One region of the Kitasatospora sp. NPDC049258 genome, then DNA from elsewhere that is predicted to be linked to it. Evidence: riboswitches for the same ligand, from Rfam matches in the RefSeq annotation. Region 1 holds a riboswitch; each other region holds the start of a gene.

Evidence for each region. A riboswitch is a leader RNA that binds a small molecule or an ion and turns the genes downstream of it on or off. The one in region 1 is predicted to bind cobalamin.
Region 2: it holds a riboswitch for cobalamin, as region 1 does, so the genes downstream of both, AB0K43_RS22945 (ribonucleoside-diphosphate reductase subunit alpha) here and metE (5-methyltetrahydropteroyltriglutamate--homocysteine S-methyltransferase) in region 1, are expected to answer to the same signal.
Region 3: it holds a riboswitch for cobalamin, as region 1 does, so the genes downstream of both, AB0K43_RS05755 (cobalamin biosynthesis protein) here and metE (5-methyltetrahydropteroyltriglutamate--homocysteine S-methyltransferase) in region 1, are expected to answer to the same signal.

The regions. Positions count from the first base shown of each region.
Region 1 covers NZ_JBFAQT010000006.1:48,727-59,072, forward strand. The annotation lists gene metE (5-methyltetrahydropteroyltriglutamate--homocysteine S-methyltransferase) at 1-1,594, opposite strand, end outside; cobalamin riboswitch at 1,680-1,906, opposite strand; gene AB0K43_RS07545 (short-chain fatty acyl-CoA regulator family protein) at 1,967-3,385, opposite strand; gene aceA (isocitrate lyase) at 3,730-5,022, shown strand; gene aceB (malate synthase A) at 5,172-6,782, shown strand; gene AB0K43_RS07560 (3-hydroxybutyryl-CoA dehydrogenase) at 6,809-7,675, shown strand; partial or broken gene AB0K43_RS07565 (enoyl-CoA hydratase/isomerase family protein) at 7,734-7,898, opposite strand; gene AB0K43_RS07570 (PadR family transcriptional regulator) at 8,049-8,420, shown strand; gene AB0K43_RS07575 (hypothetical protein) at 8,417-9,028, shown strand; tRNA gene AB0K43_RS07580 (tRNA-Cys) at 9,147-9,239, shown strand; partial or broken gene AB0K43_RS07585 (IS5/IS1182 family transposase) at 9,285-9,433, opposite strand; gene AB0K43_RS07590 (transposase) at 9,455-9,643, opposite strand; gene AB0K43_RS07595 (helix-turn-helix domain-containing protein) at 9,829-10,236, opposite strand; gene AB0K43_RS07600 (SDR family oxidoreductase) at 10,329-10,346, shown strand, end outside.
Region 2 covers NZ_JBFAQT010000029.1:40,951-51,296, forward strand. The annotation lists gene mctP (monocarboxylate uptake permease MctP) at 1-518, shown strand, start outside; gene AB0K43_RS22930 (histidine phosphatase family protein) at 673-1,428, shown strand; gene AB0K43_RS22935 (helix-turn-helix domain-containing protein) at 1,525-2,490, opposite strand; gene AB0K43_RS22940 (GNAT family N-acetyltransferase) at 2,799-3,311, shown strand; cobalamin riboswitch at 3,394-3,535, shown strand; gene AB0K43_RS22945 (ribonucleoside-diphosphate reductase subunit alpha) at 3,717-6,107, shown strand; gene AB0K43_RS22950 (ribonucleotide-diphosphate reductase subunit beta) at 6,128-7,123, shown strand; gene def (peptide deformylase) at 7,192-7,824, opposite strand; gene AB0K43_RS22960 (hypothetical protein) at 7,924-8,910, opposite strand; gene AB0K43_RS22965 (HD domain-containing phosphohydrolase) at 9,017-10,342, opposite strand; gene AB0K43_RS22970 (HD-GYP domain-containing protein) at 10,339-10,346, opposite strand, start outside.
Region 3 covers NZ_JBFAQT010000004.1:221,162-231,507, reverse strand. The annotation lists gene AB0K43_RS05795 (CoA ester lyase) at 1-272, shown strand, start outside; gene AB0K43_RS05790 (MaoC family dehydratase) at 303-806, shown strand; gene AB0K43_RS05785 (acyl-CoA dehydrogenase family protein) at 983-2,185, shown strand; gene AB0K43_RS05780 (phosphatidylserine decarboxylase) at 2,699-3,391, shown strand; gene AB0K43_RS05775 (CDP-alcohol phosphatidyltransferase family protein) at 3,432-4,256, shown strand; gene AB0K43_RS05770 (hypothetical protein) at 4,361-5,800, opposite strand; gene AB0K43_RS05765 (alpha/beta fold hydrolase) at 6,043-7,158, opposite strand; gene AB0K43_RS05760 (XRE family transcriptional regulator) at 7,316-8,005, opposite strand; cobalamin riboswitch at 8,282-8,455, shown strand; gene AB0K43_RS05755 (cobalamin biosynthesis protein) at 8,556-9,473, shown strand; gene AB0K43_RS05750 (cobyric acid synthase) at 9,684-10,346, shown strand, end outside.

The sequences.
Region 1 (10,346 bases):
AGTACTGGACCATGTCGTTGCGTTCGGGCTCGCCGTGCACCAGGACGTCGATCCCGGCCTTCTCCTGGTAGGCGATCACCTCCCGGACCTCGGCCCGGATCCGCTCCCGGTAGCCGGCGCCGTCGATCCGGCCGGCGCGCAGATCGGCGCGTGCCACCCGCAGCTCGGCGGTCTGCGGGAAGGAGCCGATCGTCGTGGTCGGCAGCAGCGGCAGGCCGAGGCGGGCGCGCTGGGCCTCGGAGCGCTCGGGGTAGGCCTGGGCGCGGCGGGCGTCCGCGTCGGTGGTGGCGGCGGCCTTGGCCCGGACGGCCGGGTCGTGGGTGAGCGCGGAGGCCGCCCGGGAGGCCAGGTCGGCCCGGTTGGCGGCGAGTTCGGCGGTGATCGTACGGGTGCCCTCGCGCAGGCCGCGGGCGAGGGTGGTGATCTCCGCGGTCTTCTGCCGGGCGAAGGCGAGCCAGCGGGCCACCTGCGGGTCGAGGTCACGCTCGGCGGTGGCGTCCAGCGGGACGTGCAGCAGCGAGCAGGAGGGGGCGACGTCCACCCGGTCGGCCAGGCCGAGCAGGGTGGCCAGGGTGGTGAGCGACTTCTCCAGGTCGTTGATCCAGATGTTGCGACCGTCCACCACACCGGCGACCAGCCGCTTGCCGGGCAGGCCGCCGACGGCGGCGAGGTCGGCCAGGTTGGCCGCGCCGGGGCCGGTGAAGTCCAGGCCGACCCCTTCGATCGGGGCCTTGGCCAGCACCTTCAGCGCCTCGCCGGCCCGGTCGAAGTAGGTCGTGACCAGCAGCTGCGGCCGGTCGGTGAGCGCGCCGAGGTCGCGGAAGGCCCGCGCGGCGGCGTTCAGCTCGGCCGGGGTGCGGTCCTGGACCAGGGCGGGCTCGTCCAGTTGGGCCCACTCGGCGCCGGCCGCGCGCAGGTCCGCGAGCAGCTCGGCGTAGACGGGCAGCAGCCGGTCCAGCAGGGTGAGCGGCTGGAAGTCGGCGGCCGTGCCGGGTGCGGGCTTGGCCAGCAGCAGGTACGTCAGCGGGCCGACCAGCACCGGGCAGGCCCGGTGACCGAGCAGGAGCGCCTCGCGCAGTTCGGTGACCGCCTTGGCGGAGTTGGCGGCGAAGACCGTGTCCGGCCCCAACTCCGGCACCAGGTAGTGGTAGTTGGTGTCGAACCACTTGGTCATCTCCAGCGGCGCGACGTCCTGGGTGCCGCGGGCCATGGCGAAGTAGCCGTCCAGCGGGTCGGCCTCGACCGCGGCGCGGTGGCGCGGCGGGATCGCCCCGACGGCGACCGTGGTGTCCAGCACGTGGTCGTACAGCGAGAAGTCGCCGGTGGGCACCTCGGCGACGCCGGCCTCGGCCAGCTGCCGCCAGGTGCCGCGGCGCAGCTCGGCGGCGACCGCCCGCAGCGACCCGGCGTCGACGCGGCCGGCCCAGTATCCCTCGATCGCCTTCTTCAGCTCCCGGTCCTGGCCCTGCCTCGGGTAGCCGTACACGGTGGCCTGCGGGGTGGTGGAACTCGATGACACGGAACTCTCCTTCGCGAGTCGCGTTGCGATCACGGCGGCACGCGCGAAGGGGACGGCAGTGCGGGCGCGGCACATCGAGGGTGCCCGCCGGCTCCGCCGACCTTCCCCCAGCCTTCGGCCGGGCGGTACCCCCACCGCGAGGTCGCCGAGATCACCGCTGCGGTCGCACACGGGCAGCGGCAGGTCTTCGGACTCGCGGGCGCGCCGGGCCTGTCGGTCTCTCCGGCACCTACTGGCCGTCGCTTCCCAGGCCCCCGTTGGGGCCCAGTGCACGTGACGGCGGTCGTTCCCACTCACCGCTGCGGGGCAGTCCCGGATTCACACCGGGTTCCCTCTTACGACGCACCTGCCTGGCGGGCAGGGCGAACCGACTGCGAGGCACAGCCTAGGCCCATCGAGGCGATCCCGGCCGGATTTGCCCGGATGGCGGATGGTGGCGCGGACACGTTACGGCGCCGGCCGGTCCGCCGGGTCCGGGTGGACCGGGTACGGGGCGAAGGTGCTGGTGTGCTCGTCGACCGCCAGCGGGCGGCCGATGGCGGGGGCGGCGCGCTGGGGGCAGGCGGGGCGTTCGCAGACCTTGCAGCCCAGGCCGATCGGGGTGGCCGCCGCCTGGTCCGCCAGGTCGAGCCCGGCCGAGTACACCAGCCGTGCGGCGTGCCGCAGTTCGCAGCCGAGGCCGATGGCGAAGGTCTTGCCCGGCTTGCCCCAGCCGCCGGGCGAGCGGGTCACCGCGCGGGCGGTCCACAGGTAGCGGCGCCCGTCGGGCATGGCGGCGATCTGGACGTGCACCCGGCCGGGGGCCGCGAAGGCCTCGTAGACGTTCCAGAGCGGGCAGGTGCCGCCGGTACGGGAGAAGTGGAAGTCGGTGGCGGACTGGCGTTTGGAGACGTTGCCGGCCCGGTCGACCCGGACGAAGGAGAACGGCACCCCGCGCAGCCGGGGCCGCTGGAGGGTGCTGAGCCGGTGGCAGACCGTCTCGTAGCCGACCCCGAAGTGGTCGGCGAGGTGCTCGATGTCGTAGCGCGCGGCCTCCGCCTCGGCGTGGAAGGCGGGGTACGGCAGCACGAGGGCGGCGGCGAAGTAGTTCGCCAGGCCGATCCGGGTGAGCGACCAGGCGGCGGAGCCCTCGGGGCTGTCCTGCGCGGCGAGTTCGCCGAGCAGGGCGTCGTGCTCCAGGTAGGCCAGCTGGGTGGCCATCCGGAAGGCCTGCTGGCCCGGGCGCAGCCGGCCGGACAGCCGCAGCACCCGGGAGCGCGGGTCGTACTCGTGCAGCCGCTCTCCGCCGGTGGCCAGCCGGACGCCGTGGCCGGACGCCAGCCGCTCGGCCAGCACCGTCCGCACCTCGCCCCGCCGCAGCCCGATCGAGACCGCCAACTCCTCTGCTGCCAGATCGAGTTGATGCATGTAGTTCCGGCGGCGGTAGAAGAACTCGCGGACCTGCTCGTGCGGGGTGCGGGCGGTGTCGATCGCCGGCCCGCGGTCGCCGGCGAGCACGGCGAGCTGCTCGGCGACGGCCCGGCGGCTGCGGCCCAGGTCCATCAGCACCCGGGCCACGGCGGGCAGCCGGGTGGCGAGCTCGTCCAGGTCGCCGGGGGTGACCCGGCCGGCGGCGAGCTCCTCGCCGAGCGAGTCGCGCAGGTCGGCGGTGAGCCGGGCGGTGTCCGGTGGGGCGAAGTAGCCGGCGTCGACGCCGAAGGCCTCGGTCAGCCGCAGCAGGACGGGCACGGTCAGCGGGCGGGCGTCGTGCTCCAGCTGGTTGAGGTAGCTGGGCGAGAGTTCGAGCAGCCGGGCCAGCGCCGCCTGGCTGAGCCCGCGGTCCTCGCGCAGCCGGCGCAGCCGTGCGCCGGCGAAGGTCCGTCCCATCGAGCCGTCTCCGTTCCTCGCCGACCGTTCGGGTGCGCCGCAGCATAGCCGGGCGCAGCGCCCGGAGCCTTCGCAGGCTTCGCAGATTCGCAGGATCCGCTTCGCAGAAGTTGGCAGCCGTCCACCGGTGACGGCCCGCCCCGGGACTGCCAGAGTCGGTGCTGCGGCCGGCAGGCGCACCACGAACGGCCCCCGCTGCCAGGCGTTTTCCGCCCCGGCGGCAGGGGCTGCGGGCGACAACGTCCCGGCAGCGCCGCTGCCTGCCCGGCGCCCCCGGCCGCACTTTCACCGAGCGAAGTGATCGGCCTCACGTCCTTCGCAACGAGCATCCTCGGGAGCAGACCATGACGCAGTCGGTCCGGCAGCAGCAGGAGCAGCAGGCGGCGCAGCTGGCCGCCCGGTGGGCGTCCGACCCCCGGTGGGCGGGCATCGAGCGCAGCTACACCGCCGCCGACGTGGTGCGGCTGTCCGGCACGGTGCGCGAGGAGCACACCCTGGCCCGGCGCGGCGCCGAGCGGCTCTGGCGGCAGCTGCACGAGCAGGACCACATCCACGCGTTGGGCGCGCTGACCGGCGGCCAGGCGGTGCAGATGGTGAAGGCCGGCCTCCAGGCGATCTACCTCTCGGGCTGGCAGGTGGCCGCCGACGCCAACCAGGCCGGGCAGACCTACCCGGACCAGAGCCTCTACCCGGCCAACTCGGTGCCCCAGGTGGTCCGCCGGATCAACAACGCGCTGCTGCGCGCCGATGAGATCGACGCGGCCGAGGGCAACGACGGGCCCGACTGGCTGGTGCCGATCGTCGCCGACGCGGAGGCCGGCTTCGGCGGCCCGCTGAACGCCTTCGAGCTCACCAAGGGCATGATCGCGGCCGGCGCGGCGGGCATCCACTACGAGGACCAGCTCGCCTCCGAGAAGAAGTGCGGCCACCTCGGCGGCAAGGTGCTGGTGCCCACCGCCCAGCACGTGCGCACGCTGAACGCGGCCCGGCTGGCGGCCGACATCGCGGACGTGCCGACGCTGATCGTGGCCCGCACCGACGCGCTGGCCGCCAACCTGCTGACCACCGACGTGGACGAGCGCGACGCCCGGTTCTGCACCGGCGAGCGCACCGCCGAGGGCTTCTACCGGGTCGAGCCGGGCATGGCGCCGGTGATCTCCCGCGGGCTGGCCTTCGCCCCGTACGCCGATCTGCTCTGGGTCGAGACCGGCACGCCGGACCTGGCGCAGGCCCGGGAGTTCGCCGAGGCCGTCAAGGCCGAGTACCCGGACAGGATGCTCGCCTACAACTGCTCGCCCTCGTTCAACTGGAAGGCGGCCCTGGACGACGACCAGATCGCCAAGTTCCAGCGGGAGTTGGGCGCGATGGGCTACCGCTTCCAGTTCATCACGCTGGCCGGCTTCCACGCGCTGAACCACTCGATGTTCCAGCTGGCGCGCGGCTACGCCGAGAGCGGCATGACGGCCTACGTCGACCTCCAGGAGGCCGAGTTCGCGGCCGTGCCGGAGGGCTACACCGCCGTCAAGCACCAGCGCGAGGTCGGCACCGGCTACTTCGACCGGATCTCCACCGCGCTCAACCCGAACGCCGAGACGCTCGCCCTGACCGGCTCCACCGAGGCCGAGCAGTTCCACTGAGCGGGCCGGGCCGGCCGGCTCCCCCACGGCCGGCCGGCCCCTGCTGACCTTCGCCCGGGGGTCCCGTTGAGGGACGGGACCCGCAGGCCGCCACCGCCCGGGGTCGCGTCGGCAGACGCGGCCCCGGGCCCACCTTCCTGGAGAGCCGGATGACCCTGACCAGCCGTATCGAGATCCTCGGCGAGCCCGAGGAGCGGTTCGAGGAGATCCTCACCCCCGAGGCGCTGCGGTTCCTGCTCCGCCTGCACGACGCCTTCGCGGCGCGCCGCGCCGAGCTCCTCGCCGAGCGCGCCCGCCGCGCCGCCGCCCTGGTCCTGACCGGGACCCTCGACTTCCTCCCGCAGACCCGCGCCGTCCGGGAGGACCTGAGCTGGCGGGTCGCGCCGACCGCGCCGGGCCTGGCCGACCGCCGGGTGGAGATCACCGGGCCGCCCGAGCGGCGGATGGCCGTGAACGCGCTCAACTCCGGCGCGCAGGTCTGGCTCGCCGACTTCGAGGACGCCACCGCCCCCACCTGGCACAACCTGGTCTCCGGCCAGCTCAACCTGCTGGACGCGATCGAGCGCCGGATCGACGACACCACCCCGGAGGGCAAGCGCTACCGGATCGGCGACACCCCCGCCACCATCGTGGTCCGCCCGCGCGGCTGGCACCTGGACGAGGCCCACCTGCTGATCGACGGCCGCCCGGCCGTCGGCGCCCTGGTCGACTTCGGCCTGTACCTCTTCCACTGCGGGCAGCGCCAGATCGACCGCGGCAGCGGCCCGTACTTCTACCTCCCCAAGCTGGAGAACCACCTCGAAGCCCGCCTGTGGAACGAGATCTTCACCTTCGCCCAGGCGCAGCTCGGCATCCCGCACGGCACCGTCCGGGCCACCGTGCTGATCGAGACCATCACCGCCGCGTTCGAGATGGACGAGATCCTCTACGAGCTGCGCGAGCACGCGGCGGGTCTGAACGCCGGGCGCTGGGACTACCTGTTCAGCCTGATCAAGAACTTCGCCGGCCAGGGCCCCCGCTTCGTGCTGCCCGACCGCGCCACCGTCACCATGACCCAGCCGTTCCTGCGCGCCTACACCGACCTGCTGGTGCGCACCTGCCACCGCCGCGGCGCGCACGCCATCGGCGGGATGGCCGCCGCCGTCCCGAGCAAGGACCCGGCGGCCGACGAGGCCGCCCTCGCCAAGGTCCGCCTCGACAAGGAGCGCGAGGCCGGCGACGGCTTCGACGGCTCCTGGGTCGCCCACCCCGGCCTGGTCGCCACCTGCCGGCAGGTCTTCGACGGCGTGCTGGGCGAGCGGCCGCACCAGCTCGACCAGGGCCGCGAGGACGTCGAGGTCACCGCCGCCGACCTGCTCGCCGTGCAGCGGATGTCGGTCGGCCTGCCGACGGGTGAGGGCGTGCGCTCCAACGTGGCGGTGGCCCTGCGCTACCTGACCGCCTGGCTCGGCGGCGCCGGGGCGGTCGCGGTCTTCGGCCTGATGGAGGACGTCGCCACCGCGGAGATCGCCCGCTGCCAGCTCTGGCAGTGGCAGCACCACTGCTCGCGGCTGACCGGCGGCTCCCTCGTCACCCCGGGCCTGGTGCGGCGGCTGATCGACACCGAACGGGCCGCCCTGCTCGCCGAAGGCGCCGACCCGGGCCTGGTCGACGACGCGGTGCGAATCCTCGCGGAGACCGCGCTCGGTGCGGACCTGCCCGCCTTCCTCACCACCGAGGCCTACGCCCGCCACCTGGTCCGCATCCGCACCGCGGCCTGAACCGCACCGGCAAGGGAGACAGCGCCATGAACGAGATCCGCAGGGTGGCCGTGGTCGGCGCCGGACAGATGGGCTCCGGCATCGCCGAGGTCTTCGCCCGCGCCGGCCTGGACACCGTCGTCTGCGAGCACGGGCCCCACGCCCTGCGCGCCGCCCGGGCCCGGATCGACCGCTCGCTGCACCACGCGGTCGAGCGCGGCCGGTTGAGCCCGGCCGGACGCGAGGACGCCTGGGCGCACCTGCTGTTCGCCGACGACCTGGAGGCGCTGGCCGACCGTCAGCTGGTGGTCGAGGCCGTGGTGGAGGACGAGCGGGTGAAGAGCGAGGTGCTCGCCGCCCTGGACGAGGTGCTGGCCGACGAGCGGGCCGTGCTCGCCACCAACACCTCCGCCATCCCGGTCACCCGGCTCGGCATCGCCACCTCGCGCGCCTCGCACGTGCTCGGCCTGCACTTCTTCAACCCGGCGCCGGTGATGCCGCTGGTGGAGGTGGTGTCCTCGCTGCACACCGACCCGACCGTGCTCAACCGGGTCGACAGCTTCGTCCGGGACACCCTCGGCAAGCACGTCGTCCGCTCCCGCGACCGGGCCGGCTTCGTGGTCAACGCCCTGCTGGTGCCCTACCTGCTGGCCGCGATCAGGATGGCCGAGGCCGGGCACGCCACCGCCGCCGACATCGACGACGGCATGGTGCACGGCTGCGCCCACCCGATGGGCCCGCTCCAACTGGCCGACCTGATCGGCCTGGACACCGTGCAGGCGATCGCGGAGGCCCTGTACGAGGAGTACAAGGAGCCGCTCTACGCGCCCCCGCCGCTGCTGTCCCGGATGGTCGAGGCCGGTCTGCTCGGCCGTAAGACCGGGCGCGGCTTCCACTCCCACCGGGCCGGCTGACCAGGTCCGTCCCCGTACCCGCCGGCGCCCCGGCCCACGAAGGTGATCGTTCGGATGGTCACCAGCGTTCCTCCGATGCGGTGATGGCGGCGGGACCGAGCTCGTCGGCGCCGAGCGGTGCGAAGGAGCGGTGCGCGTCCTGGTCGGTCACGCCCTGCAGGGTCGGCGGCGACCAGCCCGGGGCGCGGTCCTTGTCGATCACCTGCGCCCGTACGCCCTCGACGTGAACCGCCTCGACCCGATGCGGCGGCGGTTTCGCCGAAGGGCGGGTCCGCCGGCAAGTCCGGACCGCCACCGCAGTGCTGTCGGTCCACCGGATCCGGCCACACCCACCTCCGTTGCGGCGCGCGGGATCCGTGGTAACTTGCTTTGCATGGTAGATGGCTATGCAAGCATCCCTGGCGACGCCGACGGCCGTGTGGCGAGCCAGCTCCGCAAGGGGGTGCTGGAGTACTGCGTTCTGGCGCTGCTGCGGGACGGCCCCCGCTACGGCGTCGAGCTCCTGGCGGAGCTCGCCAAGGTCGAGGTGATGGCGACCAGCCAGGGCACGATCTACCCCTTGCTGTCGCGGCTCCGGCGGACCGGGCTCGCCGACACCTTCCTGCGCGACTCCGAGAGCGGACCACCGCGCAGGTACTACACGCTGACCGACACCGGCCGCAGCGCACTGGAGGAGTTCACCGCGAACTGGCCCTCCTTCCGCGCCGCCGTCGACCACTTCCTGACCCCTGGAGAGAGCACGTGAACGACACCCTCACCCACCCCCTCGTGCGGGCCTACCTGTCCGCCGTCGAGGAGCGCGGCGCGGCCCTGCCCGAGGACCGCCGCCGGGAGCTGCTGGCGGATCTGAGCGAGCACATCGAGGTGGCGCTGGCGGACGCAGGCGCTGCCGGCACCGTCGGCGAGGAGGCCGTGCGCGAGGTGCTCGGCCGGCTGGGGGCGCCCGGGGACATCGCCGCGGCCGCACTGGCCGAGGAGCCCGGCGGCGAGCTGCCGGCACCGGCGGCCGGCGGCCGCACCGCGGTCACCCTCGGCCTGGTCGTCGCGCCGCTGCCGCTCGCGGTGGTCCCGGCGATCGGAGGGGTGCTCTCGCTCGCCGCCACGATCGCCGCGCTGGTCCTGCTGTGGAAGTCCCCGCAGTGGGTGCGGCGGGAGAAGCGCCAGGCGACGCTGCTGGTGCTCTCACCGGTCGTCACCCTGCCGGTGCTCGCGCTGGTGTGCTCCGCGGCGCTCGGCGGCCTGAGCCCGGCGGCCCTGCTGAGCGCCCTCCCGGTGGCCCTGTGCCTCCCGGTGGCCGCGGCCGTCCGGCTCGGCCGCTCCGCCGCGCGGCTGCGCCGGGCGAGCGCGCTCTGACACTCCCGGCGCGGCAGCCCCGACCGACCGGCGGCCGGGTCAGCCGCGGCTCAGCGCCGCGTCAGGCCGCCCCGGCAGCATGGATCCAGGCCGGGGAGCAGTCGGACTCCCCGGCTCGGGAGAGGTGCCCGGAGCGGCTCATCGGGTGCCAGGCCGGCAACGGCCAGCAGGGTCCACGCGGCCCGCGCAGGTTCGAATCCTGCCCTCTCCGCCCTGTGGCCCTCCTGGGGCGTGTTTCGAAAGGGATCGTGCAGCCGATGCGACGTCTGCGCGGGTAGCTGCGGTTCGCGCGGGAGCCGTACGCCGGGTCGGCGCGGACCCTGTCCGGCCGGGTGCGCGGCCATCCCGGGCCGGGCCCGGGCACACGGATGCGACCCAGGACCACCGGAACTGTGGAGACTCGCCCCGCCAGCGGCGGAACGGCCCCTACACCGTCTCCCAGGGCCCGTGGCGCTCCGGGAGATCCCGCCACCGTATGCCCATCCGGACCCCGAACCGTATCCCGTTGATCAGCTGCCGCTCGGTGTGCACCGGCGGCCGACCGGCCTTGCTGCCCTGCGGCGACAAGGGTTCCAGCAGCGCCCACCGTGGGTCTGTCAGATCTCCCCGAGCCATGGAATGTGATCATCGCACGACCTTGATCCACTTCTGAAGCGGACCTGGCCGCGATCGCCTGCGGCACCCAGCGGGACGCCATCCTCGCCCGCGCCCTGGAGCTGGTGGACGGGACCTGCGTTCTCCGGCCAGGTCGGCTGGTGCTGCCGCAGGACTCCGCCGAACCGACCCATGGGACCGGCCCGTTACTCGCGAGCTGACGCCTGCTGGCTGTCGTAGTGCTCCTGGGCGGCGAGGAGCTCGCCTCCGTGCCGGCCGAACCACTGGATCAGTTCGGTCAGCGGCCCGGCCAGGCTGACACCGAGTTCCGTCAGGCTGTAGGTGACCTGGGGCGGGTTGGTGGGCGCGACATGGCGGCCGACGAGCCCGGCCCGGGCCAGTGCCTTGAGGTTCTGCGACAGCATCTTCTGGCTGATGCCGCCGACTCGTTGGTGCAGCTGCGCGAAGCGGTGCGGCCCGGCGATGAGGGCCGAGATGATCAGTGTCGCCCAGCGACTCGTCGTCTGGTCCATGATCGGCCTGAGCGCGCACTTGTTGTCGAAGGTGTCGTGGGCCAGGAGCCGGGTGGCGGTCGCGACCTGCTGAGTTTCCATCACAGCAGGAGCTTACAAAATAGTAGGTACTTCCCAGCAGTAACGGGCTTTCCTACGGTGACCTCGTAAGCACCGACGTTCGAGGAGCCACTGTGAGCAGCAGCAACGCA
Region 2 (10,346 bases), on a different contig from region 1:
ACGTCTACAAGGAGTTCCTCAAGCCCGGCGCCACCGCGGCCGAGGAGACCAAGGTCGCCAAGATCGCCTCGCTGCTGGTCAAGGTCGGCGCGCTGGCCTTCGTGCTGACCATGGACAAGCAGTTCGCGATCAACCTGCAGCTGCTGGGCGGCCTGTGGATCCTGCAGACCTTCGTCTCGATCGTCGGCGGCCTGTTCACCCGCTGGTTCCACCGCTGGGCGCTGCTGGCCGGCTGGGCGGCGGGCATGGGGTACGGCACCTGGAAGGCCTACGGGGTCTCCTCGCCCGCCACCAAGCACTTCGGCGGCAGCTCCGCGGAGATTCCCGGGATCGGCGAGATCGGCTACATCGGGCTCACCGCGTTCGTGCTGAACCTGCTGGTGGCCGTGGTGCTGACGCTGGTGCTGCGGGCCGCCAAGGCCCCGGAGGGCGTGGACGCCACCTCGCCGGCCGACTACAGTGCCGACGCCGGCGAGCCGGCCGTCGAGGGCGCCCCGCAGCCTGCGGCAGCGCACTGAGTCATCGGGAGCGCGCACAAAGCCCTGTGTGCGCCCTGTGATCGCGCCGTCGCCTCGGTCAACACTTGAGGCGACGGCGCGATCATATCGGGCGATGATCTGTGTGGCGGGCCGTTCGTCCCAGGCAGAGACGAGGAAACGGGGAGACGCTGCCATGACCGAGCTCGGCACCATCCTGAACGGACACCGGAACCACCGCGAGGGCACCCGGCTGCCCTCACTGCTGATCGCCACCCGGCACGGCGAGTCGACCGCCAACGTCGAGTTCAAGCACGCCGACGCGACCGGGGCGCTGACCGTCCCGATCACCAGCCGGGACGCCGACATCCCGCTCTCGATGCGCGGCCAGGCCCAGGCCCAGGCGCTCGGCCGCTGGTGGGCGGCGCTGCCGGCGGCCGACCGCCCGCGCAGCGTCTGGTGCTCGCCGTACCTGCGCACCACCGAGACCACCCGGATCGCGCTCGCCCAGGCCTGCGGGCTGGGCGCGGTGCCGGTCACGATCCCGGTCCGGCAGGACGAGCGGCTGCGGGACAGAGAGCTGGGCGTCCTGGAGATGCTCACCAAGGCCGCGATCGAGAAGGAGCACCCGAGCGAGGCCGCCCGCCGCCGCCGGATGGGCGAGCTGCACTACCGGCCGCCCGGCGGCGAGTCCTGGCTGGACGTGGCGCTGCGGGTGCGCAGCCTGCTGCGCGACCTGGGCGAGGAGGAGGACGGCCACCCGGTGCTGGTGGTCGCGCACGACTGCACCGTGCTGATGCTGCGCTACATCCTGGACCGGCTCACCGAGCCCGACCTGATCGCCCTCGAACCGGTGCGCAACTGCTCCGCCAGCCGCTGGCGGGCCGACTGCGGCCGGCTGGTGCCGGACGGCTGGAACGACACCGGCCACCTGGACCGACCCGCCTCCTGACCCCCCTGCCCCGCCGCCCGACCGATCCCCTGCCCGACCGATCCCCTGCCTGACCGATCCCCTGCCCCACCGCTGCTCCGGCCCCGCCGCCCCGGCTCACCGGCCGGCGGGCTGCCCCACGCCGCCGAAGGCCCGCCGGTAGGCCTGCGGGGTGGTGCCCAGCCAGCGGCCGAAGTGGTGCCGCAGGGTGGCCGCGTTGCCGAACCCGCAGCGGGCCGCCACCGCGTCCACCGGCTCGCCGGTGCCCTCCAACAGGCGCTGGGCCAGCAGCACCCGCTGGCCGGTCAGCCAGCGGTGCGGGGTGGTCCCGGTCTCCTGCTGGAAGCGGCGGGCGAAGGTGCGCGGCGACATGTGCGCCCTGGCGGCCAGCTGGTCCACCGTGAGCTCCTGGTCGAGGTGGTGGCGGAGCCACTCCAGCAGGCCGCCCAGCGAATCGCCGTCCTCGGCCGGCAGCGGCCTGGCGACGAACTGCGCCTGGCCGCCGTCCCGGTGCGGTGCGACCACCATCCGGCGGGCGATCCCGCGGGCCACCTCGGGCCCCTGGACCTTGCGGACCAGGTGCAGGCAGGCGTCGATGCCGGCGGCGGTACCGGCCGCGGTGATCACCGGGTCCTCGTCCACGTAGAGCACGTCCGGCTCGACCGTGGTGAGCGGGAAGCGCGCGGCCAGCCGCTCGGAGTGCCGCCAGTGGGTGGTGCAGCGGCGCCCGTCGAGCAGCCCGGCGGCGCCCAGCAGGAAGGTGCCGCTGCAGATCGACAGCACCCGCGCGCCACGCTCCACGGCCGCCCGCAGGGCCTCGATCAGCGGGGCCGGGAACCCGTCCTGGATGCCGGTCGCGGCGGCGATCACCAGGTCGGCCTCGGCGATCCGCTCCGCGCCGTACGGTACGTCGACGCTGAAGCCGGCATGGGTGCGCAGCGGGCCGGGGCGGGCCGAGGCGAGCGCGAAGTCGTAGACCGGCAGGCCGTCGTCGCTCCGGTCCAGGCCGAAGATCTCGCAGGCCACCCCCAGCTCGAAGGGGTGGACCTCCTCCAGCACCACGGCGACCACGTTCTTCAGCATGGCTCCAGCATGGCGGTGGCAGGTTTTCGAGGCAAGTGGGCATTTCTGCCACTCGTCCGCCTGCGGGGCCCTCGCGAGAGTGGAGGCATGACCTCCTCAGCGCTCCACGGCGTGCTCGCCCTGGCCGGCGCGGCCGGCGCCTTCGGCCTGCTCGGCCTGCTGGTCGGCCGCGACCTCGACCGCACCGGCCGGCACGGCCGGGACAACTGGCACCGCTCCGGCGGCTACCCGGCCGACCCCGGTCTGCCGGACCGGCTGCACGGCACCCTGCCCACCGGCACCGACCCGGCCTTCGGCAGAATCGGGGCATGGACGCCGTCACCGATCTCGTCATCCGCCACGCCCGCGAGGAGGACCTCGCCCCGGCCGGAGCGCTCTGCGTCGAGGTCTACGTCGGCGAGGGGCACAGCAAGCCCGACGGCCCCTACGCCGAGCTCCTCGGGGACGCCCGGCGCCGGGCCGAGGAGGCCGAGCTGCTCGTCGCCCTCGATCCGGCCGGCGGACCGGGAGCCGTGCTCGGCTGTGTGACCTTCGCCGCGGGCGGCAACCCCTGGGCCGACATCGCCGAGCCGCACGAGGGCGAGATCCGGATGCTGGCGGTCGCGCGGGCGGCCCGCGGCCGCGGCGCCGGCGGCGCCCTGGTGCGCGCCGCGATGGCGCGCAGCCGGGAGCTGGGGCTCACCGGAATGGCGTTCTCCACCCGCCCGCAGATGACCGCGGCCCATCGTGTCTACGAACGACTGGGCTTCCACCGGGCCCCGGAGCGGGACTGGGAGCCGGCGCCCGGCGTCGGCGTGATCGTCTACTCCATCACATTCTGAGGCTCGGCCAGGGCCCGGTCCGGTGGCACAACGCAGTTGAGCGACCACGACACGCGGCACTACATCTGGTGGCGCATCCTGAGCCCGCCCACAACATGTATGCTCGCTCTCGCTGTCGACGCAGGGAAACCCGGTGGGAGTCCGGGGCTGCCCCGCAACGGTGAGCGGGCTTCGCAACACCCTGACCCGCGAGTCCGAGACCTGCCGACGGTGTGCCACACGGCTTCCCCGCAGATGCCTTGCAGCACCGCAGTACTTGTCCGGGCCTCGCGGGTGGGCCGGGGTGGGACCATGCGCGCCTGGTGATTCGGCGTGCCGCTCCGCCCTGTCCGCAACGGTCCGGCTGATCTCGTCCGCCGCCGCCACAGGAGAGAGTGCGCCTTGACCGTCGCTGCCTCAGTCGCCCTGCCGTCCCAGGGTTCAGCCTCCGTCGCCCAGACCGATCCCGGTGCCGCGCTGCTCCGGCTGCTCACCGACCGGAGCACCGACCTCCCCCAGGTGGACCCCGGCCACGTCGCCGCCGCCGCGCTGCGCGGCCGCCACGCCGGCTCCGACTTCGCGGAGCTGCGCGGGCTGGCCGTGGAGGCCGCCGCGTCGATGATCGCCGAGGACCCCCAGTACTCGAAGCTGGCCGCCCGCCTGCTGGCGCTGGAGATCTCGGACGAGGCGATCGGCCAGGGCGCCCTCTCGTTCTCCGCCTCGATCGCCGTCGGCCACGCCGAGGGCCTGATCGGCGACACCACCGCCGCCTTCGTGGCCCGGCACGCGGACGCCTTCGACGCGCTGATCGACCAGCAGGGCGACGACCGCTTCGAGTACTTCGGCCTGCGGACCGTGCAGTCCCGGTACCTGCTGCGCCACCCGATCACCCGCAAGGTGATCGAGACCCCGCAGCACTTCCTGCTCCGGGTCGCCGCCGGGCTGGCGGTCGGCGACAGCGAGAAGTCGGTGCGCGAGGTCGCCGAGCTGTATGCGCTGATGAGCGCGCTCTCCTACCTGCCGTCCTCGCCGACCCTGTTCAACTCCGGCACCAAGCACCCGCAGATGTCCAGCTGCTACCTGCTGGACTCGCCGCTGGACAACCTGGACTCGATCTACTCGCGCTACGCGCAGATCGCCCGGCTGTCCAAGCACGCCGGCGGCATCGGCCTGTCCTACAGCCGGATCCGCTCGCGCGGCAGCCTGATCCGCGGCACCAACGGCCAGTCCAACGGCATCGTGCCGTTCCTGCGCACCCTGGACTCCTCGGTCGCCGCCGTCAACCAGGGCGGCCGGCGCAAGGGCGCGGCCTGCGTCTACCTGGAGACCTGGCACGCCGACATCGAGGAGTTCCTGGAGCTCCGCGACAACACCGGCGAAGAGGCCCGCCGCACCCACAACCTCAACCTGGCGCACTGGATCCCGGACGAGTTCATGCGCCGGGTCAACGCCGACGCGGACTGGTCGCTGTTCTCCCCGGCCGACGTGCCCGAGCTGGTCGACCTGTGGGGCGCCGACTTCGACGAGGCGTACCTGAAGGCCGAGCAGGCCGGCAAGGCCGTGCGCACCATCCCCGCGCAGACCCTGTACGCCCGGATGATGCGCACCCTGGCGCAGACCGGCAACGGCTGGATGACCTTCAAGGACGCCTCCAACCGCGCCGCCAACCAGACCGCGCTGCCCGGCCGCACGGTGCACTCCTCGAACCTGTGCACCGAGATCCTGGAGGTCACCGACGACTCCGAGACCGCGGTCTGCAACCTGGGCTCGGTCAACCTGGGCGCGCACGTGGCGGACGGCGCCTCGGTCGAGGACCTGCTCGGCGCGATGGACTGGGAGCGGCTGGACGCCACCGTGCGCACCGCCGTGACCTTCCTGGACCGGGTCATCGACATCAACTTCTACCCGACCCCCGAGGCCGGGAACTCCAACTCCCGCTGGCGGCCGGTCGGCCTCGGCGTGATGGGCCTGCAGGACGTCTTCTTCAAGCTCCGGATCGACTTCGACTCGGCCGAGGCCAAGCAGCTCTCCACGCTGATCTCCGAGCGCATCATGCTCACCGCCTACGAGCGCTCCAGCGAGCTGGCCGAGGAGTTCGGGCAGCACAGCGCGTACGCGGAGACCCGGGCCGCCCGCGGCCAGCTGCACATCGACCACTTCGACACCGCCCCGCAGTGGAGCGGGCGCTGGGACGCGCTGCGCGCGAAGATCGCCACCACCGGCCTGCGCAACTCGCTGCTGCTGGCGATCGCGCCGACCGCGACCATCGCCTCGATCGCCGGTGTGTACGAGTGCATCGAGCCGCAGGTCTCCAACCTGTTCAAGCGCGAGACGCTGTCCGGCGAGTTCCTCCAGGTCAACCCGTACCTGGTGCGCGAGCTCAAGGAGCTCGGTGTCTGGGACCAGCAGACCCGGGACGCGCTGCGCGAGGCCAACGGCTCGGTGCAGGAGCTGAACTGGCTGCCGGCCGGCGTCCGTTCGCTCTACCGCACCGCGTGGGAGCTGCCCCAGCGCGCGCTGATCGACCTGGCCGCCGCCCGGCAGCCGTACATCGACCAGAGCCAGTCGCTGAACCTCTTCATGGCCGCGCCGACCATCGGCAAGCTCAGCTCGATGTACGCCTACGCCTGGAAGGTCGGTCTGAAGACCACCTACTACCTGCGTTCGCGTCCGGCCACCCGGATCGCCCAGGCCGCGTCCGGCGCCGCCCGCACCGCCGCCCCCGTGCCGGTGCCCTCCCCCACCCTCTCCCCGGAGGAGGAGGCGGCGCTCGCCTGCTCCCTGGAGAACCCCGAGTCCTGCGAGGCCTGCCAGTGAGTTCCGCCGACCGCGAGAAGATGCTGCTCGACCCCGGGTTCGAGCTGACCCTGCGTCCGATGCGCTACCCGTCGTTCTACGACCGGTACCGGGACGCGATCAAGAACACCTGGACCGTGGAGGAGGTGGACCTGCACTCCGACGTCGCCGACCTCGCCAAGCTGAGCGAGGGCGAGCGGCACATGATCGGCCGGCTGGTCGCCTTCTTCGCCACCGGTGACTCGATCGTCGCCAACAACGTGGTGCTGAGCCTCTACAAGCACATCAACTCGCCCGAGGCCCGGCTCTACCTGTCCCGGCAGCTGTTCGAGGAGGCCGTGCACGTCCAGTTCTACCTGACGCTGCTCGACACCTACCTGCCCGATCCCGAGGACCGGGCGGCGGCCTTCGACGCGGTGGAGAACATCCCCTCCATCCACCAGAAGGCGCAGTTCTGCTTCACGTACATGAACGCCGTCGACCACCTGGACTCGCTGCAGTCCAAGGACGACCGCCGGGCGTTCCTGCTCAACCTGATCTGCTTCGCGGCCTGCGTCGAGGGCCTGTTCTTCTACGGCGCGTTCGCGTACGTGTACTGGTTCCGCTCCCGCGGGCTGCTGCACGGTCTGGCCACCGGCACCAACTGGGTGTTCCGGGACGAGTCCATGCACATGGACTTCGCCTTCTCGGTGGTGGACACCGTCCGCTCGGAGGAGCCCGACCTCTTCGACGACCAGATGGCCAAGCAGGTCACCGAGATGCTGGAGGAGGCCGTCGAGGCCGAGCTCCAGTTCGCCCGTGACCTGTGCGGCGAGGGCCTGCCGGGCATGAACACCGAGTCGATGCGGGAGTACCTGCAGGCCGTGGCCGACCAGCGGCTCGCCCGGCTGGGCCTGCCGATCCGCTACGGGTCCAGCAACCCGTTCGGGTTCATGGAGCTGCAGAACGTGCAGGAGCTGACCAACTTCTTCGAGCGCCGGGTCTCGGCGTACCAGGTCGCGGTCGAGGGCTCGGTCGCCTTCGACGACGACTTCTAGACCGCGCCCCACATGCCGAAGGGCCGGTACCGGATCGCTCCGGTACCGGCCCTTCGGCGTGCCGCGGCTCAGTCGTTGGGCACGGTGGCGTAGCGGGCGGTGCCCTCGGCCATCTGCTTCAGGGCGTCCTTGCGGTCGCGCTTGGAGAGCCGGTCGATGTACAGGTACCCGTACAGGTGGTCGGTCTCGTGCTGCAGGCAGCGGGCGAAGAAGCCGGTGCCCTCGACCCGGATCGGGTTGCCGTCCTTGTCCTGGCCGGTGACCGCGGCGTAGTCCGGGCGGGCCAGGTCCATGTACGCGGTCGGCACCGAGAGGCAGCCCTCCGGCGAGTCGTCCAGCACCCGGCGGCCGGCCGGCAGGTCCTCCAGCACCGGGTTGATCACGTGGCCGATGTGGCGCACGCCCTCGTCGTCCGGGCAGTCGTAGACGAAGACCTTCAGGTCGACGCCGATCTGGTTGGCCGCCAGGCCGACGCCCTGGGCCGCCTCCATCGAGACGAACATGTCGTCGATCAGCGCGGCGAGTTCGGCGTCGAAGGAGGTGACGTCCTTGCACTCGCGGTGCAGGACGGGGTTGCCGACCACGGTGATCGGGCGGGCGGTGCCCCGGGAGAGGTCGGGCACCTCACCGATCACCTGCTGGGCCTCGGGCTCGGCGTGGTCGTGCTCGTGGTCGTGCTCGTGGTCGTGCTGGTCCGCCATGGTCGCTTCCGCTTTCGTGGATCTACCGAGATGTACCGCTCAAGGGTACGGCCCCAGGGTCACCGCCGGTCCTTACTCCCGGGAGCCCGCGGCCCGTTCTCAGCAGACCTCCTCCAGATCCCGGTACGCCCGGGTGGCGGGCGAACCGGCCACCCAGCGCTCCAGCAGGATCCGCACCAGCGCCGAGGGGGCGGCGATCCCGCACTCCCGCTCCACCAGCCAGGCCAGCCCGGCGCTGCCCTGGCTCAGGTGGCTCAGGTGGCCGGGGTGGAAGGCGTCGCCGTCGTCGTGCGGGTCGTGGTGCACGGTGCGGCCGTCGTCGATCGCCATCCGGCTCTCCGAACAGGCCCGGCACAGCAGCCGCACCGAGGAGGTCCAGTCCTCGGCCGCGTAGCCGGCGTCGGAGACCAGGCGCTCCAGCGCGTCCCGGTCACCCGCGGTGGCGGCCTGCAGCAGCACCACGTGGGTCGGCACCGGGGAGGGCGCCCAGAGCTCGATCTCGTCGAAGACCGGGTAGGCCACCGAGTCCGCGACCCGCTCGCCGTGCGGGGCGCCGTCGTGCAGCACCACCTCGCCCCAGCGGCGGCCGGAGGAGGGCAGCGGGATCGACAGCACCTCGATCCGGGCCGGGTCGAGCCGGCGGCCCCAGACCACCTCGGACTCACCGTCCGGGGAGAGCCGGACCGGGGTGGTGCCCAGATCCAGCTCGATGGTGCCCTCGGCCGCCGCCGGGCCGCCGGGCAGCCGCAGGCCGTACGCCTGCCAGGCCCGGCGGGCCAGCGGCCAGTCCTGCAGCGCGGTGGCGGTGATCCCGAGGTTCCACCAGTCCGGGGCGCCCTGGCCGCGGTCGAGCAGGGCGACGGCGCGCAGTCCGGCGGTGCGGGACTGCTCCCAGTCCCGGCGGAACTTGTGCAGCAGGGCCAGGTTGAACCAGGAGTCGGAGAGCCAGGGCTCCAGGTCCGCGGCCATCACCAGCAGGGCCCCGGCGTCCTCGTACCGGCCGTCGCCGATCAGCGTGAAGGCCCGGTCGGTCGTCTGCCGCCAGGTGGCAGACGGCCGGTGCCGTGTGCGGTGGAAGATCCTCACGTTCCGTCCCTGCCGTTTGTCGTCACCGGGTCGCCCCGCCTCGGGTGTTCCCGCCACGACCGCATCCAACCACGGCACCCGTGACGCGCGCTTCCCGCGCGGCCGTTCAGTACGGCCCGCCGGCGCTGCCGGGCGCCCCGCCGGGCACCGCGCCACCCACTCTGACCAGGGCGTCCAGCACCACCGGGTCGTACGCCCGGCCGCGCTCCAGCCGAAGCCGCTCCAGTGCCTCCAGGCGCCCGGCCACCTCCGGCAGGCCGGCGCTGCGGGCCGCGGTCAGCAGGTCGTCGTGGGCGTTGGCGACCCGGATGATGCGGGCGGCGACCGGCAGCGAGTGGTCCGGCCGGCCGTCCGGCAGCCGCCCGGGGTCGGCCAGCCTGGCCACCTGCTGCCAGACCTGCCGGGGCACCCCGGTCCGCCGGATCACCTCGCTGCCCAGCCGGGCGATCCGCTGCTGCTCCTCGGCGGGCAGCAGGGCGGTGGCACCGCCCGGCACCGGCTCCACCAGGGACAGCTGGCCGATGTCGTGCATCAGCGCGGCGTCCTCCAGCAGGGCGAGCTCCCGGCTGCCGAGCCCGAGCTCGCGGCCGAGCGCGCACGCGGTGTCGGCCACCCGGCGGGCGTGCCCCGGGGTGGTGTAGCCGGCCACCTCGGTGGCCCTGGCCAGCGCCTCGATGGTCTGACCGGTGGTCGCCCGGGCCGCGGCCGCCCGCCGGAAGGCCGCCCGGGCCAGCAGCAGCGGGGTGCACAGCAGCGGCAGCGCCCACAGCCCGACCTCCCCCGCCAGCAGGCTGAGCAGCATCCCGGTGGCCACGATCGCCGTGCCGATCCCGGCCAGCGAGCGCAGCTCGTCCTCCAGCACCGTGCCGAACCGCCCGCCCGTCCTGGAGTACTGGAGCACGGCCGCCAGGGCCGCGTCGCAGAGCGCCGCCAGCGCGGCCAGCACGATCAGGAACGCTCCGTAGCCGGGACCGGTCAGCGGCAGCCGGTCGATCGCCCCGCTGTTGTAGAGCGGCTGGAAGAGCACCGCCGCGAAGGCCGCCGTCAGCAGCCTGCGGGCCGCCGCGTCCGCCCGGGCCGGCGGCACCCACGGATCGGACCGCCGCCGGCCGCCGCGCACCGCCCGGCGCAGCAGCGCGCCCGCCAGCGTGCCGAGCCCGACCACCGTCACCACCTGCAAGGCGCCGTGCGAGGTCGGCAGCCCGCGCAGCGGGCCGAGCAGCGCGTAGGCGAGGGCCGCGGCGGCGGCCACCGGCGCCTGCTCGCGGTCGCCCGGCAGCACACCCCGGACGCACTCGCCGACCGCGACCAGCCCGACGAAGGCCAGCGCCACCGTGGGCTCGGCCAGGCCGTGCAGGGCGCTGTGCAGCAGGGCCGCCCCGAAGAGTCCGGCCGCCGCCCCGTACAGCACCGCGGGCGCCGTGCCGGTCACGGCG
Region 3 (10,346 bases), on a different contig from region 1:
TCGGCTTCGACGGCAAGTGGGTGCTCCACCCGGACCAGGTCGCCGCGGCGAACGAGATCTTCTCGCCCTCCCAGGAGGACTACGACCACGCCGAGCTGATCCTGGACGCCTACGACTGGTGCACCTCGGAGGCCGGCGGCGCCAAGGGCTCCGCGATGCTCGGCGACGAGATGATCGACGAGGCCAGCCGCAAGATGGCCCTGGTCATCGCCGGCAAGGGCCGGGCCGCCGGCTTCGAGCGCACCTCCAAGTTCGAGCCCCCGCAGGCCTGAGCTCCGCCACCTCCCTAAGGAATCTGAATCATGCAGTTCGGACGCACCTACGAGGAGTTCGAGGTCGGCGCGGTTTACAAGCACTGGCCCGGCAAGACGGTCACCGAGTACGACGACCACCTCTTCTGCCTGCTGACCATGAACCACCACCCGCTCCACATGGACACCAACTATGCGGAGCGGACGACGGACTTCGGCAAGAACGTCGTGGTGGGCAACTACATCTACTCGCTGCTGCTCGGGATGTCCGTCCCGGACGTCTCCGGGAAGGCGATCGCCAACCTGGAGATCGAGTCGCTGCGGCACATCGCGCCGACCTTCCACGGCGACACCCTCTACGGCGAGACCGTGGTGCTCGACAAGTGGCCGTCCAAGTCCAAGGACGACCGCGGCATCGTCTACGTCGAGACCAAGGGCTACAAGCAGGACGGCACGGTGGTCTGCATCTTCCGCCGCAAGGTGATGGTGCCCACCGAGACGTACATCAAGGCCCGCGGCGGCGAGCAGCCCGGCCGCCCGGAGCCGCTCTCCTAGGCCAACGGCCTTCCACGAACCCCGGCTGGGCAGGCCGCCGTCATCGGCCGATCCCACTCCGGTACGGGGGCCCGGCTGCCGCAGCCACGCAGCCACGCCGGTCGGGCCCCCGGCAACACCTCGGCACAGCACCTCCCCCCACCCTCAGCGCATTCCCCCAGAGACGGAGCCGCACGATGGGACGCCTCGCACAGACCGACGGCCTCACCGAGATCCAGCGGGACATCCTCGCCACCGTGCGGGACTTTGTCGACAAGGAGATCATCCCGGTCGCGACCGAGCTCGAGCACAAGGACGAGTACCCGACCGCGATCGTCGAAGGGATGAAGCAGCTCGGCCTGTTCGGCCTGACCATCCCCGAGGAGTTCGGCGGCCTCGGCGAGTCCCTGCTCACCTACGCCCTGGTGGTCGAGGAGATCGCCCGCGGCTGGATGTCGGTCTCCGGCATCGTCAACACCCACTTCATCGTGGCGCACATGATCAACGCGCACGGCACCCAGGAGCAGAAGGAGTACTTCCTGCCCCGGATGGCGGCCGGCGAGATCCGCGGCGCCTTCTCGATGTCCGAGCCGGGCCTCGGCTCCGACGTCGCGGCGATCTCCACCAAGGGCGTCAAGGACGGAGACTTCTACGTCCTCAACGGCCAGAAGATGTGGCTGACCAACGGCGGTACCTCCACCCTGGTGGCGGTCCTGTGCAAGACCGACGAGGGCGGTTCGACCCCGTACAAGAACATGACCACCTTCCTGATCGAGAAGACGCCCGGCTTCGGGCCGAACGAGACGGTGCCGGGCCTCACCGTGCCCGGCAAGATCGAGAAGATGGGCTACAAGGGCGTCGACACCACCGAGCTGGTGCTCCAGGACGTCCGGATCCCGGCCGACCGGATCCTCGGCGGCGTCCCGGGCCGGGGCTTCTACCAGATGATGGACGGCGTCGAGGTCGGCCGGGTCAACGTGGCCGCCCGCGGCTGCGGGGTCGCCCGGCGCGCCTTCGAGCTGGGGATCCAGTACGCCCAGCAGCGCACCACCTTCGGCAAGAAGATCGCCGAGCACCAGGCGATCCAGTTCAAGCTGGCCGAGATGGCCACCAAGGTCGAGGCCGCGCACCAGATGATGGTGATGGCCGCCCGCAAGAAGGACGGCGGCGAGCGGAACGACCTGGAGGCCGGCATGGCCAAGTACCTCGCCTCGGAGTACTGCAAGGAGGTCGTCGAGGACTCCTTCCGGATCCACGGCGGCTACGGCTTCTCCAAGGAGTACGAGATCGAGCGGCTCTACCGCGAGGCACCGATGCTGCTGATCGGTGAAGGTACGGCGGAGATCCAGAAGATGATCGTGGGCCGCCGCCTGCTGGAGGAGTACCGACTCGCCGACTGACCTTCCGTCCGGTCGGAAGCGGACGTGCGGGTCCGCACCCGGCCCCGCCGCACCCCCCGAGGGCTTGGTCGGCCCCGGTGGTCGGTGCGGCGCCCGGAAGCGGTCGTAGGGCGCGTTCCACGCTGTACACGCCCTACGACCGCTTCTGTACGCCCTTCAGGCGGCGTTACGGGGCCCGCCGGTCCCCCGGTCCACCGGGACCCCACGAGCCGCTCCAGCGGCGCTCCAGCCCCGATCCGGCCGGGGGCCACCTGTGCTCCGCCATGAGACATGGGTCACGGGATTCGTCCGGAGCCTTGGGGAACCGGACCACCCCGGGCTACGGTCGTACACATAGCACGTGCACCTGGGTACCGCACTGGAGAGTTCCACGAGCAGGCGGCTTGCCCACCTACCGTCTGGTCCCGATAGCATCCACCGGGACAGCAGCCGTCCCCATATCACCCGATCCCCGCGGTGGCCCCCGTCCAGCGGCCATGCTCTGTCCCTCGGGGCCCGCGACAAAGGTCTTCGATGCCCATCAGCCCGTCCCCTCACACCTCCGTCCCGGATCGCGATGCCCTCGCCGCTCCGACGGCCGGCCGGCGACCCCGCGTGACCATCGCGCGCGGAGCCACCCCCTGGTTCGTCCCCACGCTGGCCACCGCCGCTCTCACCAGCGCTCTCACCCGGCGCAACGGCAGGTGGGCCCTCGCGGCCGTCCCGGCCTGTGCGCTCGGTGCGGGCATGCTGTGGTTCTTCCGCGACCCCGAGCGTGAGATCGGCACCGGCAGAGTGATCTCGCCGGCCGACGGCGTCGTGCAGTCCATCGACGCCTGGCCGGACGGCCGTACCCGGGTCGCGATCTTCATGAGCCCGCTCAACGTGCACGTCAACCGCGCGCCGCTGCCCGGCACCGTGACGTCCGTGGAGCACGTCGCCGGTGGCTTCGTCCCGGCGTTCAACAAGGACAGCGACACCAACGAGCGTGTCGTGTGGCACTTCGACACCGAGCTCGGCGACATCGAGATGGTGCAGATCGCGGGGGCCGTGGCCCGCCGTATCGTGCCGTACGTGGACGCCGGCACCAAGGTCGAGCAGGGCGATCGGATCGGTCTGATCCGCTTCGGCTCCCGCGTCGACACCTACCTGCCGGCCGGCATCGAGGTCGGTGTCGAGGTCGGCCAGAAGACCACCGCCGGGGTGACGCGCCTTGACCGTGACTGATCCTGAGACTCTCGTCGGCCTGGACGACGAGGAGACCGACCTGCGCCGCCGCCGCTGGGCGCGCGACCGCGAGCTCCGGGCTCCCCGTTCGCCGCAGCACCTGTCCACCGCCGACTTCCTGACCCTGGGGAACGCCGTCTGCGGCTTCCTGGCGATCTACTCGATCACCACCGGGGTCCTGATGCCGCACCTCACCGGCGAGTCCAACACGCCGGACAAGCACAGCGCGGCGACCGCCGTGACGCTGCTGCTGATCGGTGCCATGTGCGACCTGTTCGACGGCCTGGTGGCCCGCAAGCTCCGCTCCTCGGCACTGGGCGCGGAGCTGGACAACCTGGCCGACCTGATCAGCTTCGGCATCGCGCCGGCCTACTTCGTCGCGGTCTGGGGCATCGTCTCGCCCGACAGCAACCAGCAGCTCTCGGCCTTCATCGCGCTCACCGTGCTGCTGTCGGTGGTGCTGCGGCTGGCCAGGTTCTCCACCGTGAAGATGCGGCCGGGGATCTTCCAGGGCATGCCCTGCCCGATGGGCGCGATGACGGTGATCGCGATCGTGCTGCTGGACCCGCCGTTCGTGCCGGGCCTGCTGATGATCTTCGGTGTGGCCTACCTGATGGTGAGCCGGATCGAGTACCCGAAGCCGCAGGGCCTGCTGGCCACCGCCACGCTGGCCTGGATCGTGGTCAGCATCGGCTGCCTGGCCTCCTGGGCGGCCGGTCTGCCGGGCGGCGACACCCTGATGCACATCGGTGCGGTCGCCCAGATCGCGCTGGCCGCGATGGCGCCGCTGCTGGTCATCCGCCGCAAGGTGGGCCAGAAGGTCGGCGACGTGCGCGCCCGCCGCGCCGAGTCGCGGGGCTGCTGACCCGCACCGCCAATGCCGAAGGGCCCGGATCCACCAGGATCCGGGCCCTTCGGCATTGATCGTCGTCGGACGGTGGCTACCTACGCGCCGCCGCGGTGGACCGGCTAAGCGCCGCCGCGATGGACGCTGAAGGCCGAGCGCCGGGCCGCCCGGGCCACCGCCGGGTCCGGGTGCACCCCGGCGACCGCCGTGAGCACCGAGGCCGCCCTCGGGTGGCCGGACTGCCGGGCCCGGTTGAAGAGCCGGACCGGCTCACCCGCCGAGGCGCCCTCCACGTGCCCGACCAGCAGGCCGGTCTCGCCGTGGTCGAGCACGGCGGCCGCGGTGTCCACCCAGAGCCAGGCCGCGTCCTCCGCGCCCAGCACGTCGGCCGGGGAGACCCCGCCCTCGTCCAGCTGCTCGGCCAGCCAGAGCAGCGCGTACGGGCGCAGCACCGCTTCCTCGACCGCGCCGCGCACCGCCGCCTCGGCCGTCCGGCCGGCCACCCGGAGCGCCTCGAAGGCCAGGCCCCGGACCAACGCGTCCTCGCCGCGGGCGGCGTCCAGCAGCTCGGCGACGGCCCGGTCGGCGGGGCGGGCGGCGACCCAGGCCCGGTACTCGGCGCGGGCGGGGCCCGGCGAGTAGTCGGCGCAGGCGCTGAGCAGCTCGGGTGCGCTCTGCTCGATGTGCCCGGCGGCGGTCTGCGCCACCGTGCAGATCTCCTCCAGCTTGGCCCGGACCGCCCAGTGCCCGAGCGGCGACAGCTCGGCCGCCTCGTCGCTGCGGGTCAGTGCGCCGACGGCGGCCAGGCCGTCCAGCATCCAGTCCAGGACCGCGGCGACGTCGCCGGAGGCCGGCAGGGTGTCGATCTGCGGCTCGCGGCAGGTGCCGCGGACCGCGGAGACCGCGGAGGCCGCGTGCGGCACGGGCGAGAGCGGGCCCGCGCCGACGGCGACCCCGACCCGGCGCTCGTCGAGGCCGCGCCGCAGCAGCTCCAGCAGCTCGCTGTCGGGGACCGGGCCGTCCACCAGGTGCAGGAAGGAGAGCAGCTGGGGCGCCTGGTCGACGGCCTGCCCGGCGAGCACCGCGAAGACGCCGCGCATCGCGGCGGGCGGCACCGGGGCGAGCAGCGTCCAGGCGTCGAACAGCGCCGACCAGCCGCGGACCACGGCCTCGTCGTCGTGCTCCCAGGCGTGCAGCCGCCAGCCGGGGCCGGCGCCGTTGTCGCGGAGCTCGACCAGGCCGATCTGCAGGGCCTGGCCCCAGGCCTTGGCGGCGGCGCCGACGGTCATGGCGAGGGCCAGCCCGGCCGCCCGGGCATCGTCGGGCAGCAGCTCCCCGCGCTTGTCGACCTCGCCGAGCTCGCCCGCCCAGCGGGCGATCCGGACCGCGTCGGCGAGCATGCGCCGGGCGAGCGGGGCCAGCTCCGCGGGGGCGGGGAAGCCGTCGGGTACGGGTACCCTGCCACGCCCGGGCTTGGGCTGGGGGGTACGGCGGCGGGCTGCGGCGGGGCTGCCCTGGATTGCGCTGTCGGCACGGCGGACCGTGCCCGGCAGACGGGTCACCGTCGCACCGGTACGGATCGTCGGCGGTAGCGGGGCATCACGGTCGCGCGGGTTCCGAGACGTCACGCCGTGCAGTCTTCCCCTTGTACGGGCGTTCTGTCACATCGGGTGCGGCGCGTCTTTGCGGCGGACGGCCCCGGGCCGGTCCCGGATTCGGGCAAGGGCCCGCAAACCGGGCCGAGCCCACTTGACATCCGCCCCGTACACGACAACAAAATCGGGGCCGCCGCGGCCGCTCCGGCTCAGAGCAGCGGGGTGAGCCAGCGCCGGAGGTTCTCGGTGTAACGGTCCGGATCGGCGTTCCACAGCGCCGCGTGCCCCGCTTCGGGGACGCTGTAGAGGCTCACCAGGTTCTCCCGCCGGCGGGCCAGCCGCTCGGCGGCGGCCCACGGGGCCACGGCGTCGTCCGGGCTGTGCATCAGCAGCACCGGGACGTGCAGGTCGCTGCCGTCCGCGAGCCGGGCGAAGTCGGCCAGGTCCACCCCGGAACGGCCCTGGGCGGCCAGCGCGCCCAGCTCGGCCACCGCGGCCGGCGCGCCGGTGCGGGAGGCCACCCGGCGGACCGTGGCCGGCCAGTCCAGCATCGGGGAGTCCAGCACCAGCCCGCTGACCGACTCCCGCCAGTCCGACCGGGCCGCCGCCTGGAGCGCGATGGTGGCGCCCAGCGACCAGCCGTACAGCACCACCCGGCCCGCGCCGGAGGCCAGCGCGGTGCGGACCGCCGCCTCGACGTCGAGCCACTCGGTCTCCCCGAAGTGCCCGAGGCCGTCGGGGGAGGCCGGGGCGCCCTGGTCGCCCCGGTAGGTGACGGTGAGGGTGGGCAGCCGGAGCGAGCGCAGCAGCGGGAGGACCGGCAGCGCCTGGGTCCGGTCGGCCGCCGGGCCGTGCACCAGGATCACCCAGGTCCCGCGGACCGCCGGGACGTACCAGGCCGGGAGCGGCCCGAGCTCGCCGGTCACCGTGGTGTCGGTGTACTCGATGCCGAGCGCGCCGAGCGGGTCGCCGACGTACACCCGAGGGGTCATCCGGACCTCCGTCCCGGCGACCAGGGTGCCCAGTTCGGCCCGCTCCAGCCGGCGGGTGACGGTCTGCACGCCGGTGCCGACCACCTCGCCGACCACCGCGTGGCCGCCCTCGCCCCACTCCAGGGCGTACCGGCCCGGCCGGACCGAGTCAGGGGTCCGGCTGAGGGTGACCAGGCCGGGGGCGAGGGCGTGCACCCGCAGGGCGGGCCGACCGCCGCCGGGTGCGATGCCGGGCCGCAGCACCCGGTCGGAGACCTTGCGGCCGAGCAGCAGGGCCGCCGCCCCGGCCCCGACGGCGGCGGCTGCCACGATGGCGGCGGTACCCCAACGCATACTGCTCCCCGGGTGCTGGTCGCGGATTCGGACGCGGTTCGATCCCAGTCCACCGCCCGGGCCGGGGCGCAGCCACCGGAAGCGGCCGTTCGAGGGGCGCGGGCGAGGGGTTCGGGCCAGGGGCACGGGCGAGGGGTTCGGGCCAGGGGCGCCGCCCTCAGACCGGGATCTCGGTGGGGCGCCGGGCGAGCAGTTCCCAGAACCGGACGGTCGGCGGCTTGCGCGGCTGCTCCTCGGCGGCCGGGGTGGCGGCGCCCCAGTGCATCGGCACCTGGTACTCGCCCTGAAGGTCCGCCAGCACCTGCGCGAGCACCTCCCGGCCGACCGGCACCAGCCGGGCGACCGGCTTCAGCTGGGCCTGCCAGCGGCCCTGCACCACCTGGCGCAGCCGCTGGTCCAGGTCGTCCTGATGGTCGGTGATCCGCACCAGGGCGCGCAGGCCGAGGCCGAGCACGTGGGCCAGCGCGCGGGTCTGCTCCTCGTCCCCGGTCCACCGGCCGGCGTCCTCCGCCTTCCGATAGGCCTGCTCGGTGACGCCGATCCGGCGGGCCGCCTGCTCCTGGCTCAGCTCCCGGGCCACCCGGAAGTCGCGCAGGCCGGCCGGCGGGGCGCCCATCAGCTGGCCCGGCGGACACCACAGGGCGCGGGCGAGCGCGATGAACTCCTCCTCGGACGGCCGGATCCCGCCGCTCTCCCAGCCGATCACATGGGCCGGCAGCAGCCGCACCCCGTGCGCGGCCATGCCCTCGACCACCTGTTCCGGGGTCAGGCCGAGCCCGGCGCGGTGGGCCCGGGCGGCCGCCGGGGAGAACGGCACCGGGGTGGGGTCGGGCTGTCTTCGTCGCATGGCACGAAACTAGGGGCGGGGCCGCGCACGCTGTACCCGCCGAACACACGAACCCCGGTTGGACGGTCGGACAGTGGCCTGGTCGATCGCACAGCCCGGGGCCGCCGAACGGCCGGACTACTCGGAGGTAGTGACGGCGGCCCGGGCGGAGCGCAAGCTACGCGGGTAGCGCACCGGGCTGCCCCGGGCCCGGGTGACCACCCGCCAAGGGCCCCGGTGAGCTGGGGCGATGGCATGTGATCAAACCCTCCGGCGGGCCGGTTGACTCCCGGTCGAAGCCCGTGGTGGGATCCTTGGGCCATACGGAGGCATGGAGAGGAAGCCGGTGCGAGTCCGGCGCGGTCCCGCCACTGTCACCGGGGAGCACGCTCGGCCCGGCCGCTTCGGCCGGGACGCGGGAGCGCGTCCGCCCCGGAAGCCAGGAGACTCTCGCCGCCGTTCGTCGATCCAGGGCGCGGACCCTGAGTGAGGACACGCGAGCCATGCAGGCTGCCCCGAACCGAGCTTCGCTCGCTGCGCCGTGCGCCGGCTGAGCCCGGCCGCCCCCTATCTGCTCGGCGCCGTCGTCGGCCACCTCGCGGACGCCCGGTACGGCGACCCGCGGCGCGGCCACCCGGTCGCCCTGTTCGGCTCGGCCGCCGGACGGCTGGAGCGGGCCCTGTGGCGCGACCACCGGGGCGCCGGCGCCGCCTACACCGCCGTCTGCGTGGGCGGCGTGGCGGCCGGCACCGCACTGGCCGGACGGGCGCTGCGGCGCTCCCCGCTGGGCCGGACCGCGCTGGCCGCCGCCGCCACCTGGACGGTGCTCGGCGGCACCTCGCTGACCCGGGAGGCCAGGACCGTCGCCGGCGCGCTCCGGGCCGGCGACCTGACGGCGGCTCGGGAGCGGCTGCCGCACCTGTGCGGGCGCGACCCGAGCGGCCTGGACGAGCAGCAGCTGGCCCGGGCCGTGGTCGAGTCGGTCGCCGAGAACACCGCCGACGCCGTGGTGAACGCCCTGGTCTGGGGCGCGCTGGCGGGCGCCCCGGGGCTGCTGGCCTTCCGGGCCGTCAACACCCTCGACGCGATGGTCGGCCACCGGTCGGCCCGGTACGCCCGGTTCGGCTGGGCCTCGGCCCGGCTGGACGACGTGGCCGGCTGGCCGGGCGCGCGGCTCACCGCGCTGCTCGCGGTGGCCGCCTCGCCGGAGCCCCGGCGGGCCTGGCGGATCTGGCGGCGGGACGGCTCCGCCCACCCCAGCCCCAACGCGGGGCAGGCCGAGTCGGCCTTCGCGGGCGCCCTGGGCGTACGGCTCGGAGGCACCCTGCAGTACGGGCCGCGGACCGAGCACCGGCCGGTGCTGGGGGCGGAGCTGCGGCCGGTCTCGGTGGACGACATCGAGCGGGCCTGCGTGCTCTCGCGGCGGGTCGGCGTGCTGGCGCTGGTGGTGACGTCGGGGGTGGCGTTGCTGAAGCGGCGCCGCTCATGAAGGGCGCTCTGCGCGGGCGGGCAACCACCGGGGGCGCGGGGAACCGCGCGAGATCGGACGTGACGGCGCCGCACCTGCCGCAGCGCGCAGATCCTCGCGCCCCTGAGGGTGCCCGAGTGCCAAGGAGCGGTGCCCGGGTGCCAAGGAGCGGTGGCCCTGAGGGTGTGCGGGTGCGGAGCAGGGGTGCGGGACGACGGATGGGAGGCGGGCATGGGTAACGCGCTGTTGGTGGCCGGGACGACCTCGGATGCGGGGAAGAGCGTGGTCACGGCGGGGATCTGCCGGTGGCTGGTGCGGCAGGGCGTGCGGGTGGCGCCGTTCAAGGCGCAGAACATGTCGCTCAACTCCTTCGTCACCGCGGACGGCGCCGAGATCGGCCGGGCCCAGGCGATGCAGGCCGCCGCCGCCCGGGTCGAGCCGGCGGCCGCGATGAACCCGGTGCTGCTGAAGCCGGGTGCGAACGGCCGCAGCCAGGTGGTGCTGCTCGGCCGGGCGGTGGCCGAGGTCGGGGCGCTGGACTACCGGGAGCGCAAGCCCGTCCTGCTGGAGCGCGCGCTGGAGTGCCTGGCCGACCTGCGCCGCCGGTACGACGTGGTGGTCTGCGAGGGCGCCGGCTCCCCCGCCGAGATCAACCTGCGGGACCGGGACATCGCCAACATGGGCCTGGCCACCGCCGCCGGGCTGCCGACCGTGGTGGTCGGCGACATCGACCGCGGCGGGGTGTTCGCCGCCATGTACGGCACCCTGGCGCTGCTCTCGGCCGAGGACCAGCGGCACGTGGCCGGCTGGTTCGTCAACAAGTTCCGCGGCGACGCCCGGCTGCTCGCGCCCGGCCTCGACATGCTGCACCGGCTGACCGGCCGTCCGGTGCTC